DNA from 3 places in the Bacillus sp. MUM 13 genome. Region 3 is predicted to be linked to each of the others. Evidence: riboswitches for the same ligand, from Rfam matches in the RefSeq annotation. Region 3 holds a riboswitch; each other region holds the start of a gene.

Region 1 (6,161 bases), on a different contig from region 3:
CGTTTTCAGATCAATATCCAAACCTTCTTTCTTAAAAAATCCTTTTTCAATGGCCACATATTGAGGCGCGTAAAAAAGGGAACGTGTGACCTCTGCAATCCGGACTTTTGTTAAATCCTCTTTTCCGCATGCTGCAAGAGGTACGATTAATATACATGCAATCAATATGATCCATCCAGTTTTGATCCATTTCTTCACAATGTTGCCTCCTTCATTAAATGAAAATTATGCCTTTGGGCTGCTTTGGATTATCGTATGATGGAGCGGAAAATATGTGATTGCCCATGCAACACTTTTCTTTCCTGAGTTTTCTGCTAAATAAATTCCATGCAAATGGGGTATAGTTAAGTGGATTGCAAAGTTGAAAAATACGTAAACTTTGCTGCTATGGAACAAGGTGGTTGATTCCCTCTCCAGGATGCTCGCTTTTCACGCAAGCAGGTGAGCCTCCTCGGCTGTGCCTGCGGGGTCTCACCTGCTCTGCTAATCCCGCAGGAGTCTCGCACCTTACGCTCCAATCAACCTGACTTGGCAATGGTAACGCCTTACAGAACAAATTAAAAAAACAACAATCTTTAAGAAAAGGGCCTTAAGAAAAAAGCCCAAGATAAAAGAGAGGGGGGACTTTCATGATGGATGGAACCATCATATCCAAAGTGCGCTTTCCTTCTCCGCATCCGCATATCAAGCTCTATACCGTTACATATCTGTCTCAGGGTCTTCATGTGAAAGGCCTGCTGGCTGAACCGGATGGCGGGGAAATATATGAGGGTTTCTTATACTTGCGGGGCGGAATTAAGAATGTCGGAAAAGTAAGGCCCGGCAGGATCATACAATTTGCATCAAAGGGATTTATCGTTTTTGCTCCTTATTACAGAGGAAACCAAGGAGGCGAAGGTGATGAAGATTTCGCGGGTGAAGATAGAAATGATGCATTCGCCGGCTTTAAGCTGCTTGAAAATCATCATCGTGTAAAGAAGGACCGCATCCATGTATTTGGCTTTTCCCGAGGGGGAGTAATGGCTTTATGGACAGGCATCTCCTGTGAAAATACAGCATCAGTTGTGACATGGGGAGGTGTTTCGGATATGGCTCTAACCTATGTAGAGAGAGTGGAGCTCCGAAGGATGATGAAGCGTGTGATAGGCGGCACTCCGTTAAAGTATCCAGAGCGCTATGAATACAGAACACCATTGTACAAAGCAGAAGAGCTAAATGTTCCAGTCCTGATTATTCATGGCGAAAGGGACCGTAATGTATCTGTGGAACATGCGCACCGATTGGAGAAAATCTTAAAAGAAAAAGAAAAGCTAGTGGAAAGCTGGATATTCAGTGAATACACACATTATTTCCCTCCTGCAGTCAACCGGAAAATAGTTAGTGATTTAACTCAATGGATGAAAGTGCAGAAGCATTAAGTTAAAATGTAAATAGAAAAAGGTTTTAGTAGGAGGATTAATATATGGGGATGCCAATGGAATTGAACACCATGATTGTAACGAAGGGACGCGAAATCCGCAAGGAAGAAAATATGTTCAGCCTTGTGAAGGAGGGGTACAGACTTTATCCGATTGATATTCCAATTGAGGTAAAGAAGACCATTCAAAGTGACTCCAGCGGCATAGGGATTATTAAAAAAATAACATGGGAAAATGAACAGACCGCCATTACCTATCGTCTTGTTTCCTTGAATTCAACCAACTGAATGCCATCCAAAAAAAGCCATAATCCGGCAAGGATTATGGCTTTGGTGATTTAAATAAGCGGGCCGCCTAATTCTTTTATATCACTTGGCACATTGTTGAACTTTTGGAAATTTGTCAGGAATTTTTCTGCCAGTTCTTTGGCGGTTTTTTCATAAGCTGCTTGATCTGGCCATGTTTTCCCGGGCTGGAGCACTTGATCCGGGACCCCTGGCACATGCAGCGGGATATCGAACCCGAATATTTCATCCTTAACGGTTTCCACATTGGATAGTTCGCCTTCAAGCGCAGCCTGAACCATCGCTCTTGTATACGCAAGCTTCATCCTGCTTCCAGACCCGTATCCTCCTCCGGTCCATCCTGTGTTTACAAGGAAGACCTTTGCGCCATGCTGATCGATTCGTTCGCCGAGCATTTCAGCATAACGGCTTGCAGGAAGCGGCAGGAATGGTGACCCGAAACAGGTAGAGAATGTGGCTTCTGGTGATGTCACACCGCGTTCGGTACCTGCTAATTTACTGGTATAGCCGCTTAGAAAATGGAACATGGCTTGCTCTTTGGTCAGTTTGCTGATTGGCGGGAGTACGCCTGATGCGTCTGCCGTTAAAAATATGATGGCTGATGGATGTCCTGCAATGCTTGGGTCAACAATATTATCAATGGACTGGATCTGATAAGCCGCTCTTGTGTTTTCAGTAAGAGAGCTGTCATCATAATCAGCTTCACGTGTAAGAGGGTCAAGGACGACATTTTCCAGCACGGCTCCAAAACGGATGGCATCAAAGATCTGCGGTTCCTTTTCCCTTGATAAATTGATGCATTTGGCATAGCAGCCGCCTTCGATGTTAAAGACCCCGCCTGAAGACCATCCATGTTCATCATCTCCGATTAAACGGCGGTTAGGATCTGCTGAAAGTGTCGTTTTGCCAGTGCCTGATAATCCAAAAAACAAGGCAACATCTCCTTCGCGGCCAACATTTGCGGAACAATGCATAGGCAGAATCTCATTTTCAGGAAGCAGATAATTCATCACGGAAAAGATGGATTTCTTCATTTCGCCAGCATATTCGGTGCCGCCGATTAAAACCGTTTTCATTTCAAAGGAAATAATAATAAAGGTTTCCGTAAGTGTACCGTCAAGTTCCGGATCTGCTTTGAAATCCGGGGCAGAGATAACAGTGAATTCAGAATTATGTCCGCGGAGCTCTTCTTCATTTGGCCGGATGAACAATTGATGGGCAAACAAATTGTGCCAGGCATATTCGTTTATGATTTGAATAGGCAAGCGGGTCTTTTCATCAGCACCTGCAAAACCTTTGAAAACAAAAACTTCTTCTTTCTCTTTTAAATGGCTGATTACTTTATCATAAAGCTTCAGGAATACTTCCTTGGCAATCGGCTGATTGACAGTGCCCCAGTCCACTTTATCAGTGACTGAATCTTCCTTTACTATATATTTATCTCTAGGTGAGCGCCCCGTATATTTTCCTGTTTGCGCTTTCACGGCACCGGTAGAAGTAAGAACTCCTTCTTTGCGGCTTAATACTTTTTCCACTAGCTGCGGAACAGAAAGCTGTACATGTACGTTGCTTCCGGATAATAGTTGATGCAGTTCATTTGAAATGTCTACGGAATTCATGTAAGAGGTACCTTCCTTTACCATATTTAATGTTCAATATAAAATAGTATAACACATTAAGACTATTAATCTATACTAATCACTAACTTTTTATAGCCTTTTTTTAATGGCTAAAATTAATGGTTTGGGAAAATTTAAAGACAGGGGATTTTATCTATTTGGCTCGGAAATAATGCAGTTATTGGAAGTGTAAATAAAGTGAATTATGCCTGTGGAATTTGCCTGCTTTTTCCGCTGTCTGCGGTTCTTATACAACCAGCTATCGCTCAAAAGTGAAGCGGAAATCACCATTGGCCTAAACAAAGCTTGAATGATAGAATATGCGGCCGGGCAAGTTGAAACAGGACTTGCAGGAGTTAAAAAAACGAGGGAATCGATTACACTATACGAGGATTGAAAAATCAGGGCGGAAATGACAAGAAAAAAGAGTTGACATGATTCGACTTCTTACGTTATTATTTTACCTTGTACGGATTCTCTTATCCCGAGTTGGCGGAGGGACAGGCCCGATGAAACCCAGCAACCTGCTATTATTAAACTTGACTCATCTGAATGGTTTGGATGTTATAACAAGTGGAATTTTAGCGATGGTGCTAACCTGATGCAAGGCTAAGAAACCCTTGAACGATAAGAGTGAAAGGATAGATGTCAGACAACAAACCTTTCCTCACTAACCTGGAAAGGTTTTTATGCATTTTTCAAGCCTTTATTTTAACGATAGAGTGCATGTGAGTGTCATATTGTTATTATTCTGCATTTATTATTGGAACTAATAAGGGAATGAGCTCCGTCAAAACAAGTGATGAAAAGGCAGTGAAATCCTGCCGGCTCATAACTAAAACATACCATACTCTAAGGAGGAAATAAGATGTCAAAGAAACGTCGTCTATTTACTTCTGAATCTGTTACAGAAGGCCATCCGGATAAGATTTGTGACCAAATTTCAGATTCTATACTAGATGCAATTCTTGAAAAAGATGCAAATGCCCGTGTTGCTTGTGAAACCTCAGTTACAACAGGTTTAGTACTGGTTGCAGGCGAAATTACTACGTCTACATATGTAGACATCCCGAAAATTGTGCGTGACACCATTGCAGGAATTGGCTATACACGCGCCAAATTCGGTTTTGATGCCCAAACTTGTGCAGTTTTAAGTTCAATCGATGAACAGTCTGCAGATATTGCACAAGGTGTTGACCAGGCATTGGAAGCACGTGAAGGACAAATGTCTGATGAAGAAATCGAAGCAATCGGAGCGGGAGACCAGGGCTTAATGTTCGGTTTTGCCTGCAATGAAACTAAAGAGCTTATGCCTCTTCCGATTTCACTGGCACACAAGCTTTCACACAGATTGACTCAAGTCCGCAAAGACGAAGTTCTTGATTACCTTCGCCCGGACGGCAAAACACAGGTAACTGTTGAGTATGATGAAAACAATAAACCAGTCCGCATCGACACAATTGTTATCTCTACCCAGCATGCTCCTGAAGTCAGCTTAGAGCAAATCCAAAGCGACTTAAAAGAACATGTCATTAATCCAGTGGTTCCTAGTGAATTGATTGATGCAGATACAAAATACTTCATTAACCCGACTGGCCGTTTTGTAATTGGCGGACCTCAAGGGGATGCAGGTCTTACAGGCCGCAAAATCATCGTAGATACTTACGGCGGTTATGCACGCCATGGCGGCGGTGCTTTCTCTGGAAAAGACGCTACAAAAGTTGACCGTTCTGCGGCATATGCAGCCCGTTATGTTGCAAAGAACCTTGTTGCTGCAGGTCTTGCAGACAAGGCTGAAGTGCAGCTTGCATACGCTATTGGTGTAGCTCAGCCAGTTTCCATCTCAGTAGATACATTTGGAACAGGAACCATCAGTGAAGATGTTTTGGTTGATCTTGTGCGCAGCAACTTTGATTTGCGCCCGGCAGGAATCATCAAAATGCTGGATCTTCGCCGCCCAATATACAAGCAGACTGCAGCATACGGACACTTTGGCCGTACTGACGTAGATCTTCCTTGGGAACGTACTGACAAAGCTGATTCTTTAAAAGAACAAGCTGCTCAAGCGTAAAATAGGAAAAAGCTGTCCTTAAAGACCGGAATCCGGCCTTTTAGGGCAGCTTTTTGTTTTTGGCTGTTTCCGTAAACTTGGGATTGTCTCACAGAACTCATGGGAGATTAACTTTTAAATGACGGATTATTTTATGCCAGTATTAAGAATAATAATAAAATGTTTATTCGATGGTTTCAGCATACTTATAATACTGTCCCTTTTCTGCATATTCCCGGACAATCCGCTCCATATCTTTTTTATCTTCTTCTGTTAATTCCCGGATCACTTTAGCGGGCCTGCCAAAAGCGAGCATGTTAGGAGGAATGGTTTTTCCTTGAGGCACCAGGCTGCCTGCCCCAATGAATGCACCTTCGCCGACTTCAGCTCCGTCAAGCACAATGGAGCCCATCCCGATGAGCGAGCCTTTGCGGAGTATACAGCTGTGCAAAGTAACCTGATGTCCGACTGTCACTTCATCTTCAATGATAAGGGGATTTCGCGGACTTTGATGCAGAACGCTGTTGTCCTGGATACTGACCTTTTTGCCTATGACTGTCGGAGCCACATCCCCGCGGATGACCGTGTTGAACCAGATGGACGTTTCCTCGCCGATTTTCACATCTCCGGTTATGATTGAGTAATCCGCAAGATAAACGCTTTCATGAATCTCGGGTATTTTTCCTTTATATGGGTAAATAGTCATCGAGTATCAAATCCTTTCCGAAGCGAGTGTTTTTTATGTATGATTATATAATATCAAATGTTA
Region 2 (6,161 bases), on a different contig from region 3:
ACATCATGCTGTGATTTGGCCCTGTTTGACAGCATAACGGCTGATTCTATGCCGATGAATGCCCAGAGCGTTGAGATGGCTGCATGATTCACTTGGCTTCCCAGAGAGAGAACATTGCCTTTTGCATCAATGAATGCCTTGCCGTTTCCAAGGTTGGCTGCATCAAAAATGAAAACTGTCACGATAATGAAAAGCGCAAAGCCGAGCACCTTGGCAATAGTTGTAGTAAGATTCATTGTGCCGGCGCTATTAAAGTTTTTTGCCAAAATGGCTTGAATGCCCCATAACATGACTGTGCAAACCATAAAGGTGATGAACTTACCCAGTTCTATAGTAGATGATCCCAGGTAAAAGAGCGGCTTAGTGCTTTGCATAATTGGAAAGAATGCAGATAGATAACCTGCGAAGGATATAATGACAGAAGCAGTGGCCGCCCAGTTTGCCGCCCAATATCCCCATGCCATACTGTACCCCGCTGCCCTTCCGGCTCTGGGGGAAGATGAAAACATAGCTTGTGCATAGCTTTGGGGCCCTGCCTTTAGTTCAGGTTTTCTGATTGCCAGATTCCCAAAAACTAAAGCAATTAAAAATACGCCAATTCCTGTAATGCCCCAGGCTATTGAAGATCCCAAGGAACTTGAATGCTGTGCCAGATTCGAGGGCAGCATAAAAACACCGCCGCCAACCATATTTCCAATAACGAATGTAGCCAATACCCACATTCCCCATTTTTTATTTTGCATAATAATCGACCTTTCTGCTGAGTTCATTTATATGTGAATAAGGAAAAAGATAAGTACATGTTTTATTACTTTAGTAGTATATAATAATATTTTAGTTTGGTAAAGTGATAAACAGATAAACCACTAAAGAATCGATGGGTAATTAAAGGAAATTTGCTTTATTTCTAAGGAAGGCGGGAATAAATGTGTAATATGAATTTTACAATCATGATTGTAAAATATTAATAATGTTTAAAAAACTTGATTTTTCCGTGAATTTAAATTGACAAAAATCAGCCGCGGATTTATTCTGTAAATATCCAAAAAACCAAGTTTTTTGATAAGTATTGTAAATATTAAGATGATAATTGAATATATTGCATTGAAAGCTTATCCAGAGAGGTGGAGGGACTGGCCCTTTGAAGCCTCGGCAGCAGATTCATGGAGAATACTGTGCCAACTCCAGCAGGCGTGAGTCTGGGAGATAAGAAGAGACCTTATTAAGGCATAAACCTCTTCTTTAAATATGAAGGGGTTTATTTTTTTCTCTGTAAAGCTCAGTCATGGTTTTTGCAAATGCAAAAAGGTGAAGGAATTCTGACGAAAAAGCAGGTTAAGTGTAACTGGAACAAAACTGATTTATTTTTGCCCAGGGGATCTGCAAGTGATGGGCTAATGATTGGGAAGTGTGTATATACATAAGGGGGAGCCGTGAAAATGGATGAATCAAAAATAAAATATATTCTTTCAAGTCTTAAAGAATTGGAATTCGGCTCCATCTTGATTACGGTTCATGATGGAGAAATTACACAGATTGATACCACGGAGAAAAAGCGTTTTCCTATCATTAAAAAACAAAATGAAAGAAAGAATTGAAAAAAGGAGCACCTTCTCCGGAAGGCAGCTCCTTTTTTTTGCTCGTCTCACATAACAAATTAAAAAACAACAATCTTTAAAAAAAGAGCATTTAGAAAAGAGCGTGTTCCCTTTGACAAGTCAGGTTGATTAGAGCGAGCATCCTGGAGCGGAAATCAGCCACCATGTTTCATAGCAGCAATGTTTACAAAAACAGCCTTTTGAATCATGCAGAAGAGAGATCAATCCAGTTTATCTTATAGGTTTTGTTGGTTCGAAACGGTTTGTAAACAATACTAATTTTTATTTCGAGATAATAAAGTAACGAAGACAGGAATTGAAAATTTTTTATCAGAAAGAAAAAACACCATGCTAGCAGCTTTTTCTGCAGGCTAATGCTATTAATAGAGCCAGATTTAGTTTGCAAGAAATAGTATTATAATTTATAATTTTAAGAAAATTATAACATTTTAAAAGGGGAGTGGATTTGGGGATGAAGTTATATGTGTCTGTCGATATGGAGGGAATCACTGGTCTAGCTGACCATACTCATGTTGACTCTTCTCAGCACAATTATGAACGAAGCCGGCTCATTATGACGGATGAAGCAAATAGTGTAGTTTCTGCTGCTTTTGAAGAAGGAGCAAGCGAGGTGATCGTCAATGACAGCCACTCTAAGATGAACAATTTGCTTATCGAAAGGCTCCATCCTGAAACACAGCTGATTACAGGAGATGTAAAGCCGTTTTCCATGGTTCAGGGACTAGATGATACATATACGGGAGCCATGTTTGTGGGATATCATGCACGGGCAGGCATGAAGGGGGTTATGTCCCATAGCATGATTTTTGGAGTGAGAAATTTCTTTATTAATGATACACCTGTTGGAGAACTGGGATTTAACGCATATGTCGCGGGGTATTACGATGTACCAGTAATCATGTCGGCTGGAGATGACAGGGCCGCTTTAGAAGCTGAACAGCTGATTCCAAATATCACAACCGTTACAGTAAAAGAAAGTATTTCCCGGTCAGCTGTAAAATCATTGACTCCTGCTAAGGCGGCTGCACTCCTCCGCGAAAAAACGGCATATGCGATAAAAAATATAGATAAGGTGAAACCGCTTACCCCGCCGGATCGCCCTCTGCTAGCCATTGAATTCTCTAATTACGGAGAAGCCGAATGGGCGAACCTGATGCCAGGCACGGAAATCGTCCCCGGCACTTGCACTGTCCGTTTCCAGTCAAAGGATATCCTTGAAGCTTACCAGGCTATGCTTGTCATGACAGAATTAGCGATGAGAACTACATTTTGTTAAGGGGAGCTTTTAGATGAAATCATACATAATCAAAAGGCTTGTTTCCATGATTGTGACTCTTTGGCTGATAGTAACCATGACGTTCTTTCTTATGCATTCTATCCCGGGGTCGCCATTTAATGAAGAAAGAGCTACAAATGAAGCTGTTCAAAAGAACTTGAAAGCTTTTTATCATTTAGATGAACCTCTTTATGTACAATATGGTGCCTATTTAAAATCGCTTGCGGTTTTAGACTTCGGCCCGTCCATAAAAAAACCATCACAGACAGTAAACGATATGCTCGGGAGGGGCTTTCCCATTTCCTTTGAATTAGGTATGTGGACCCTTATTGTGGCTGTCTTTTCTGGATTGATACTTGGTATAGCTGCAGCACTGCGCCATAACGGGATAATCGATTATGCAGCCATGGCCATTGCAGTGCTTGGGATTTCCATACCCAATTTTGTGCTGGCGACTCTATTGATTCAGCAGCTGGCAATAACCTGGCCGATTTTCCCTGTATCTACCTGGCAAAGCCCCATGCACATGGTTTTGCCGATCCTTGCTCTTGCAACTGCGCCAATGGCGATTATTGCAAGATTAACAAGGACAAGCATGCTGGAGGTTTTAACGCAGGATTATATCAGGACTGCCAGGGCAAAGGGCCTTTCCCCTCTTAAAATTGTCATTAAGCATGCGCTCCGCAATGCTTTGCTTCCAGTAATTACAGTGCTAGGGACTCTCGCGGCAAGCATCCTGACAGGAACCTTTGTCATTGAAAAGATTTTTGCCATTCCTGGCATGGGGAAATACTTTGTCGACAGCATCGGCAATCGTGATTATCCCGTCATCATGGGTACAACGGTCTTTTACAGCTGTATTTTAATTGTCATGCTGTTTTTGGTGGATATTGCATATGGAATTTTAGATCCCCGGATCAAGCTGCATAGAAAGGATGGCAATTAAATGGAACTTCATAAGATGAATGAATCCCATAGAGCGCCGGACATTCCTGATGAATGGTTCCGGCCAAAAAGTAAAGATGCGCAAAAGGCGGAAAAAGTGGTCAGGCCAAGTCTCTCATATTGGCAGGATTCATTTCGCAGGCTTTTGAAAAATAAACTTGCTGTCGGGGGCCTGCTTTTCCTGGTTTTTCTTGTGATTATGGCGATTTTCGGGCCGCTGCTTCCGCACCATGCGGAAAATTTGAGAAAACAAAACCTGCCTCCGTCCAGTGAATACTGGTTTGGCACAGATTCATTTGGCAGAGATGTATTTAACAGAACATGGATCGGTGCCAGGGTATCATTGTTCGTGGGGGCTGCTGCTGCTCTTGTGGATCTAGTTATCGGTGTTGCATACGGGGGATTTTCAGGATATAAAGGCGGAAGAACAGACAATTTCATGATGAGAATCATTGAAGTATTATACGGACTGCCTTATCTGCTTGTTGTCATACTGGTTATGGTTGTGCTTGGGCCTGGGCTTTTTACCATCATTGCGGCACTTTCGATTACTGGCTGGATTGGTATGGCCAGGATTGTCCGCGGGCAGGTCCTGCAAATCAAGAACTATGAATTTGTGCTGGCTTCAAAGACGTTTGGGACGAAAACCTCCCGGATTATTAAGAAAAACCTGCTTCCAAACACAATGGGGCCAATCATTGTACAAATGACGCTGACTATCCCGTCCGCCATTTTTGCAGAGGCCTTTCTAAGTTTTCTTGGTCTTGGCATACAGCCTCCGAACACAAGCTGGGGCATGATGGCAAATGATGCATTGTCGGCAATTTTAACAGGGAATTGGTGGCTTCTTTTCTTCCCGGCCTTTTTTATATCAGCGACAATGTTCGCTTTTAATGTACTCGGAGACGGCTTGCAGGATGCATTTGACCCTAAGCTAAGGAGGTGAGCAGGATGGAAAAAGTATTGAAAGTAAAAAACCTTGAGGTGAAATTTGATACATACGGCGGTCAAGTCGAAGCAGTAAGAGGTGTAACCTTTGATTTGTTCAGGGGAGAAACGTTGGCCATTGTCGGGGAATCGGGCTGCGGGAAAAGCGTGACTTCACAGAGCATAATGGGATTGATTCCAAATCCCCCCGGCAGGATAACGGGAGGGGAAATCCTGTTTAACGGCAGGAACTTGGCAAAAACCAGGGAAAAAGAAATGCGGAAGGTCAGGGGAGCAGATATTTCGATGATTTTTCAGGATCCCATGACAGCACTGAATCCTACACTGACAATCGGGGAACAAATCATTGAAGGCATTTTGCAGCATGAAAATATATCCAGAGAAAAAGCAAGGGAAAAGGCGGTTGAAATGCTTTCTCTTGTGGGCATTCCTGGACCGGAATCCCGGCTTAAGCAATATCCCCATCAATTTAGCGGGGGAATGAGGCAGCGGATCATGATTGCCATTGCCCTGGTGTGCAATCCTGAAATCCTGATTGCCGATGAGCCGACAACAGCTCTTGATGTTACCATACAGGCTCAGATACTGGAGCTTTTTAAGGATATACAAAAAAAGACTGGAGTTTCCATTATTTTAATTACTCATGATTTAGGCGTGGTGGCTCAGGTAGCAGACCGGATTGCGGTCATGTATGCCGGGAAAATAGTTGAGACAGGATCGAGGCGTGATATTTTTTACAAGCCGCAGCATCCATACACTAGAGGCCTCTTGCGTTCGGTTCCGCGGCTGGACAAAGAAGATGCGGAATTATTTCCTATTTCAGGGTCTCCGCCTGATTTATTTTCGCCTCCAAAAGGGTGCCCTTTTGCAGCAAGATGCGAATATACCATGGAGGTTTGCGACAGGGTGTACCCGCTGAAAACAGCACTTTCTAAGAATCATGAAGTGGATTGCTGGCTGCAGGATGAGCGTGCCCGGCACATGCTGCCTGCCGCTCCATAATGATTAACTATATACGGCATCACTGTCCGCGCGGCTCCTGGCCTTTGCGGATATAAGTATAGCTCTAAAAATTTGCTCTGTTAAAACTTTATGCCTTGCACTTGCACCGGATATCTGCAGAGAAGATTATCAGAGCTAAAAATTAAGGGGGAAGAATATGAAGAAGAAACTGGGAACGATTTTTATGGCTGCAACTCTGACATTAGCACTTGGAGCATGTACCGCAACAAAGGATGCAGGCTCAGAAGCGGATGGAGGGAGCAAAAAAGGCGGGGAAAAAGTGCTGAACCTGAATAATGGATCAGAACCCACTTCATTTGATCCGGTGATAGGCTTTGATGCTGTTTCATGGAATGCGCTGAATAACATCA
Region 3 (6,161 bases):
AGATATATGTAATTGACGGTTCACATCAATTATGTTCATTTTTAATTACGAAAGTGATCGTAACATACAGAAAGAAAAAGTGTCAATGCATAACGTTTAAAAGTTAGTAAAAATTTTAAATCCTTTGATAAACAATTTTTCGTGAATCAGTGAAGAAAGAGAATGCATGTGCACCCTCTCTTTCCGAATTATAAAGATTTTACAGCCAAGGACGCCAGGCCAGTTGCCTGTTCAATCGCCTGTTCAAGGTCTTCAATCAAATCGTCTGCATTTTCAATGCCGATTGATAGCCTTACTAAATCCTCGCTTACGCCAGATTGAATCAGTTCATCTTTATTTAACTGCTGATGGGTTGTGCTGGCAGGATGGATGATTAAGCTTTTTGCGTCTCCAACATTTGCTACATGTGACCATAGCTGTATGGAGTTAATCAGCTTGGCTCCTGCTTCTCTGCCGCCTTCAATCCCAAAAATGACAATGGCCCCTGCTCCTCTTGGAAGGTATTTATCTGCCAGTTTCCTATCAGGGTGATCTTTATGCCCTGGGTGTGACACCCAAGTTACGGCCGGATGGTTTTCTAAATAATCAATGATTTTCCCGGTATTGGATATGTGCTCTTTCATCCTTACATGCAGGGTCTCAAGCCCAAGAGTGAATTGAAAGGCGCTTTGGGGACTGAGCGAAGGCCCCAGATCCCTTAGTAACTGGACACGTGCTTTGGTAATAAAAGCAGCCGGGCCCGCTGCATCACTGTATACGATATTTCCATAGCTTGGATCAGGCTCCGTGAACCCCGGAAAATCTGGGGAATTCCAGTCGAATTTCCCGCCATCCACGATGATGCCCCCTAGTACAGTTCCGTTGCCAAGAAGCCATTTGGTAGCAGAATGCACAATAATATCAGCACCATATTCAATTGGCTTGCACAAATAAGGCGTTGCAAAGGTATTATCCACAATAAGCGGAATTCCTGCTTCATGGGCTATTTCTGCTACCTTCTCTATATCAAGTACACGAAGGCTTGGATTGCCGATTGTTTCACCGAATATTGCCTTCGTCTTTGGTGTTATAGCTTTACGGAAGTTCTCAGGATCATCCGGTTTTACAAAGGTAACCTTGATTCCATACCTTGGAAGTGTATTGGCGAACAAGTTATATGTGCCTCCATATAAAGTTGAAGCTGATACAATTTCATCTCCCGCTGAAGCAATATTCAAGATGGCCAGTGTGATTGCAGCCATTCCGCTTGATACGGCAAGAGCCCCGATCCCGCCTTCCAGGAGTGCCGCTCTTTCTTCAAAAGCAGTTACAGTCGGATTATGGATTCTCGTGTAAATATACCCTGGTTCCTTCAGTCCAAATAGATTGGCTGCATGATCTGTATCTTTGAACAAATATGCATTGCTTTGATAAATAGGCAATGCCCTGGCTCCTGTAGCATCTTCCTTCAGCCCTCCGTGAATACTCAAGGTTTCAAAACGATAATTTTTGTTTTCTGCCATTTTTCTTCTCCCCCAACTTTTAATGAAATCATGGCTCTGAGTCTGAAATCATTCCTGGAAGGTTAACGAGAAACAAAAAAGCCTCTTCAAAAAGAAGAGGCTTTGCTATCTCTCCTTATCTGCCAGAGCCGATACTCTGCTGGAATTAGCACCGTGTATGATATATACCGGTTGCCGGGCTTCGATGGGCCAGTCCCTCCGCCACTCTTGATAAGATTCAGTTAATTAATCAGAAAATTTTGCTTAGTCAAAAATATAGCATACCCTTAAGGAGGTAGTCAATTTTTATTTTGGGATTTTTTCCCGATGTTACTCTTGCTGCAAAAATACGCCGAAGGAAGACACATTCTAAGGAAATCACGAATAGATAAAAAGCGTCTAAATTCCTGCCGTGATTTTTGTCATTAACCTTAATTGCCGACATAATCTCAAAGCGTTTCTGACTATTAGCAGAAAATAACTGAAAATTTGACTTTATTTCCTAAGAAATAAGAAAAAGCGGGAAGCTCATTGCTGCCTCGTGTTGTTTTGACATCAGCCGCATCACCCCTGAAGCATGTAAATTAACCCGATACAGGTTTCTTACTAACGCCCTCCTTGAAAGACGGCCGGCTGGACAAAGACTTAAACACTATAAAGAAAAAGGTTGTTGCCAGCAAATAAATCCCTGCGGTAATGGAAAATACAGCTGCATATCCCCAATAGCTGCCCAATGATATGACAAGAGAGGCTGATACCGGCCCCATGAATGCCCAGCCCAGATTAAAGGCCATCTGGTTCATTGAATTAGCCAGTCCTTTAGAACGGTTGCTGACAAGCGACATCATTAAAGACATCTGTATGGGGTTTCCTGCGTTCATTAAAGCCTGCCGGAATAAAAAGGCGATGGCCGCTATCCATAATTGATGGGTATATGCTGTAAGCAATAAAAATGGCAGGGACAGCATCTGCAGAATAACAACAGATTTAACTTCTCCAAAGCGTTTTACAAACCTTGGGCCGATAAGCATAGCAGCTGCCGTGGCTCCCTGTCCTGCCGAGAGAATAATAGCAATCATGGAGTTTGAAACGAAAAAGCGGTCAGCAAAATATAAATTGAGATAAGGAATGACAAGTCCAGACCCGGTACCAATCAGCAGCTGCGAGATAAAAAAGAGAATGATTACCTTGAGGCTTTTCCTGTCAAATCCCGCCGGATCGCTTTCATGGGATTCAATTGGTTTAGGCTCCTCTTTTGCAATGGCCAGGAATGGCACTATGGAGCAAAGGAACATGATTCCCCCTGACAATAAGGATATTCGGATGGCATAAAGATCAGAGATGAAAAGCTTGAGGATATCGGTCAATGCACCTCCCAAAAGACTGCCTGCCACATTAGCGGCTGTCATTACGGCAAAATGCAGGCTGAAGATTTGGACCCTCTCCCTTACTGATGAGTTTTCAGCTAAAAGGGGGATGATCAAAACCTGAAAAAAGGCTGTTGCCCCTCCGGCTAAAAAAGCCATGGCCAAAAGGCTGACTTCACTATGAAGCAGGGATCTCAGGAGCATGAAAAAACCGGTAGCTGCCACTCCTGAGATCAGAAGCTTTCTTCTTCCGATTTTGTCTCCAAGCAAACCTGCAGGAATCAAGAGCAAGGCGGTCGCGAGCGATCCGTAGGATATGACCTGGCCATTCACATTGTCGCTGAATCCAAGCTCCCGTATATAAAAATTATAAATGACCATAAAGATGCCAAAGCCTGACTGCATGAAAATATTGCCCAGAAGCAGCATTCTGATGTTGCGGTTATAAGATGCAAAACGCTTTACAGTAAATTTAAACATAGCTGATAATCCGCCCTTTACTATTTCGTCTCCCTAAATATTAATGCTTGCTCCATGCTATGTAAATAATAATTTGAATTATTTTACTTTTCTTCAAAAACTGCCCTGACCTATTAACCAGACACTCCCAAACACTATATGTCCGAACAGCGACGCAGCTCTTCTCCTTTTTCGTTAAACTGCATAAAAAAATTCTTGCCTTTTTGGGCAAGAATGGTGATGTTTTTATATTTCTTTAAGGATATCGTATATATACGGGACAGAATGAAAGGCGTATATTTTTTTATCAAGCTTTCCTTCTTTAAAAACCAATAAGCAGGGAACACTTTCTATTTCATATTCAGCTGCAATATTCGCCATATAGTTTAAATTCATTTTGCCGCAGTCCAGATCAGGAAACAGCTCCAGGGAAACGGCTAGAATTTTCGAGGCAACCTGGCAAGTCCCGCACATTGGGGTGTAAAGGTATAAACAAAATGTCCGATTCCATTTCAAGGAATTATTTAACTGTTCTTCATTCCACTCTTGCATAATTACTTAATTCATCCTTTGTTCTAAATACACGGGGTTTACCTCAATATCTGCCGCCAATAAAACAGTAGCAATATGATTCATCGGCGATGCAGCAACTTCTTTATACATTCGGTCTATATAAAGATGGTAAGCCTCTGGCATTTCTTTTTTAAACTGTTTGCGCAGCTTTTCCCCTGATTCATCAGCATCCACTAAAATATAAACATCTTTCTCAGCCAGTTCATCAACAAGTTCGTCAAGCCTTGTAATTGAAATGGTGCCATTGGTGCAGATGATTTCCACTTCTTCCTTCAATACACTTTTCACTTTTCTTTTATCTGAAGTCCCTTCTACAATAATTACTTTATCAGGTTGTCCGAATTCCATGCAATCACCGCCGCTAAAGGATAAAGTGAACCTCCATCAGCAGAGGGCACTCTCATCCCCGCTGATGATGGGTTGAACGAATCGGGCTTTCAGGCAGGGTTGAATTCACTGCCCACATACGGGACAGAAATGCGTACCCTGTTCATATAATAACCCAAAACGGAAAAAAAAGTGTCCAAAGTGCTTTCTTTGTAAAAGCAGGCTCTTTTCTTAAAGTTTGTTGTATTTTAATAAGTTCTTAGGTGATTCCCGAGTTGAGTCGCTTTGATTGGAGCATAATGTGCGAGACTCCGGGTAACACGTGAGCCCCCGGAAAGCGAGCATCCCTTTAGCAAAAATCAGCCACCTTGTTCCATTGCAGCAGCGTTTACGAGAAAAGCACCGTAAAAAAATAGAGAAGGCAAGAAGCCTTCCCGTCATGCATTATCCTTCGTTTGTCATTTCATCATATTGCTCTGAAGTCATAAGGCTTTCCACTTCACTGCTGTCAGAAGGCTCAATAACAACCATCCATGCCTTTTCATAAGGTGAATCATTTACATACTCAGGGTTGTCATTCAGCTCTTCATTGACTTCTACCACTTTGCCGCTGATTGGAGCATAAAGCTCAGAAACCGTTTTAACAGACTCTACACTGCCGAATGGCTCATCCGCCTTGAGCTCGTCCCCCACTTCAGGAAGCTCAACAAAAACGATATCGCCCAATTCTGATTGTGCAAAATGTGTAATCCCGACGCGGACTTTATCACCTTCTGTTTTTACCCACTCGTGTTCCTCTGAATAACGAAGATCCTTTGGTGTTGCCATGGTATACCCCTCCAAGTTATGTAAAATTATGATCTATTATAGTATAAAATAGATTTCTCTGATTTGGTGCAAAAAACTTCTTCTATTGCCAAATCTTTTGGTATTCCTGTTCATTGAACCCGACTGTCACTTGATTTCCGTCTGAAGCAATCGGCCTTTTCAGCAGCATTCCGTCCGAGGCCAGAATATCCAGCTTTTCTGAATCAGAAGCATCCTTAAGCTTGTCTTTTAAACCAAGCTCCCTGTATTTCTGTCCGCTTGTATTAAAAAACTTCTTTAATTCCAAGCCGCTTTTCAGGTAAAGCTCTTCAATCTGCTCCCTTGAAGGGGGATTTTCTGCTATATGGACAGCTTCATAAGAAACCTCATGATCGTCCAGCCATTTTTTCGCATTTCTGCATGTGCCGCATTTTGGATACCAATAAAATATCAATCCCATGGTTTCACCACCTAACGATAGGATACCCGTTTTTAAGCATTAATTCAAAAAATAAGCTATGCTTCCAGCAAAAAAAACAGCTGCTGCACATGCAAAAGCAGGAATATCCATTTTGGATATCCCTGCGGCTCCGCTTGCCTTACGAATTAAAGCACATATTTTTCTGCGTCTAACAATTTCACAGAAGCTTCGCGTTTTTTAGCAATGACATTAACAGGATTATGCCTTGTTAATTTGCGCAGTGAAGAAAGCATGATGCGAAGCGTATCGCCAGTCTCTACCGCAACCAAGGTTTCCTTCGCATGCTGCTCGATTTGGTTGAATGACTCCTGGCAGAAAATTTGAGTATAAAGAAGCTTCTGCTGGTTTTTTTCTTCTCCGGATTGTGCAATGGCTTTTTCTGTACGAAGCACAACAGATTCCATGGCATATGCAAGTGAAGCAAGGTCAGCAATGTTAATCAGGATTTCTTGTTCTTGCTCAAGCTTGTTCCCAAACTTTTGTGCGGCAAGCCCTGCAGCCAGCAGCCCGATTTTCTTGGCGTTTTTCACCAGCAGCTTTTCTTGTGCCAGCGGCTCTTCACCAGGCTCTTCCGGCATTAGCATCATCAGCTCTTCCTGCAGGCTTTGCGCTTTTTGAAGAAGAGGAAGCTCACCCTTGAAAGCTTTCTTTAAGAATGTGCCTGGA

Evidence for each region. Region 3 has a riboswitch for S-adenosylmethionine ahead of BIV59_RS09780 (O-acetylhomoserine aminocarboxypropyltransferase/cysteine synthase family protein). Riboswitches for the same ligand answer to the same signal wherever they lie in the genome.
Region 1: linked by a shared signal. The riboswitch ahead of metK (methionine adenosyltransferase) and the one ahead of BIV59_RS09780 (O-acetylhomoserine aminocarboxypropyltransferase/cysteine synthase family protein) in region 3 are both predicted to bind S-adenosylmethionine.
Region 2: linked by a shared signal. The riboswitch ahead of BIV59_RS05020 (YezD family protein) and the one ahead of BIV59_RS09780 (O-acetylhomoserine aminocarboxypropyltransferase/cysteine synthase family protein) in region 3 are both predicted to bind S-adenosylmethionine.

Annotation. Positions count from the first base shown of each region.
Region 1 is NZ_MLYQ01000011.1:62,691-68,851, reverse strand. It holds partial or broken gene BIV59_RS04110 (ABC transporter substrate-binding protein) at 1-198, opposite strand, end outside; gene BIV59_RS04105 (alpha/beta hydrolase family protein) at 630-1,418, shown strand; gene BIV59_RS04100 (DUF2584 domain-containing protein) at 1,463-1,705, shown strand; gene pckA (phosphoenolpyruvate carboxykinase (ATP)) at 1,756-3,342, opposite strand; SAM riboswitch class I at 3,819-3,976, shown strand; gene metK (methionine adenosyltransferase) at 4,211-5,413, shown strand; gene BIV59_RS04085 (gamma carbonic anhydrase) at 5,577-6,098, opposite strand.
Region 2 is NZ_MLYQ01000014.1:27,657-33,817, reverse strand. It holds gene BIV59_RS05025 (amino acid permease) at 1-743, opposite strand, end outside; SAM riboswitch class I at 1,110-1,213, shown strand; gene BIV59_RS05020 (YezD family protein) at 1,440-1,598, shown strand; gene BIV59_RS05015 (M55 family metallopeptidase) at 2,071-2,895, shown strand; gene BIV59_RS05010 (ABC transporter permease) at 2,909-3,841, shown strand; gene BIV59_RS05005 (ABC transporter permease) at 3,842-4,786, shown strand; gene BIV59_RS05000 (ABC transporter ATP-binding protein) at 4,792-5,790, shown strand; gene BIV59_RS04995 (peptide ABC transporter substrate-binding protein) at 5,948-6,161, shown strand, end outside.
Region 3 is NZ_MLYQ01000031.1:18,810-24,970, forward strand. It holds gene BIV59_RS09780 (O-acetylhomoserine aminocarboxypropyltransferase/cysteine synthase family protein) at 189-1,502, opposite strand; SAM riboswitch class I at 1,615-1,719, opposite strand; gene BIV59_RS09785 (MFS transporter) at 2,066-3,328, opposite strand; gene BIV59_RS09790 (thioredoxin family protein) at 3,554-3,859, opposite strand; gene BIV59_RS09795 (toprim domain-containing protein) at 3,866-4,228, opposite strand; gene gcvH (glycine cleavage system protein GcvH) at 4,652-5,035, opposite strand; gene BIV59_RS09805 (arsenate reductase family protein) at 5,118-5,474, opposite strand; gene BIV59_RS09810 (acyl-CoA dehydrogenase family protein) at 5,621-6,161, opposite strand, start outside.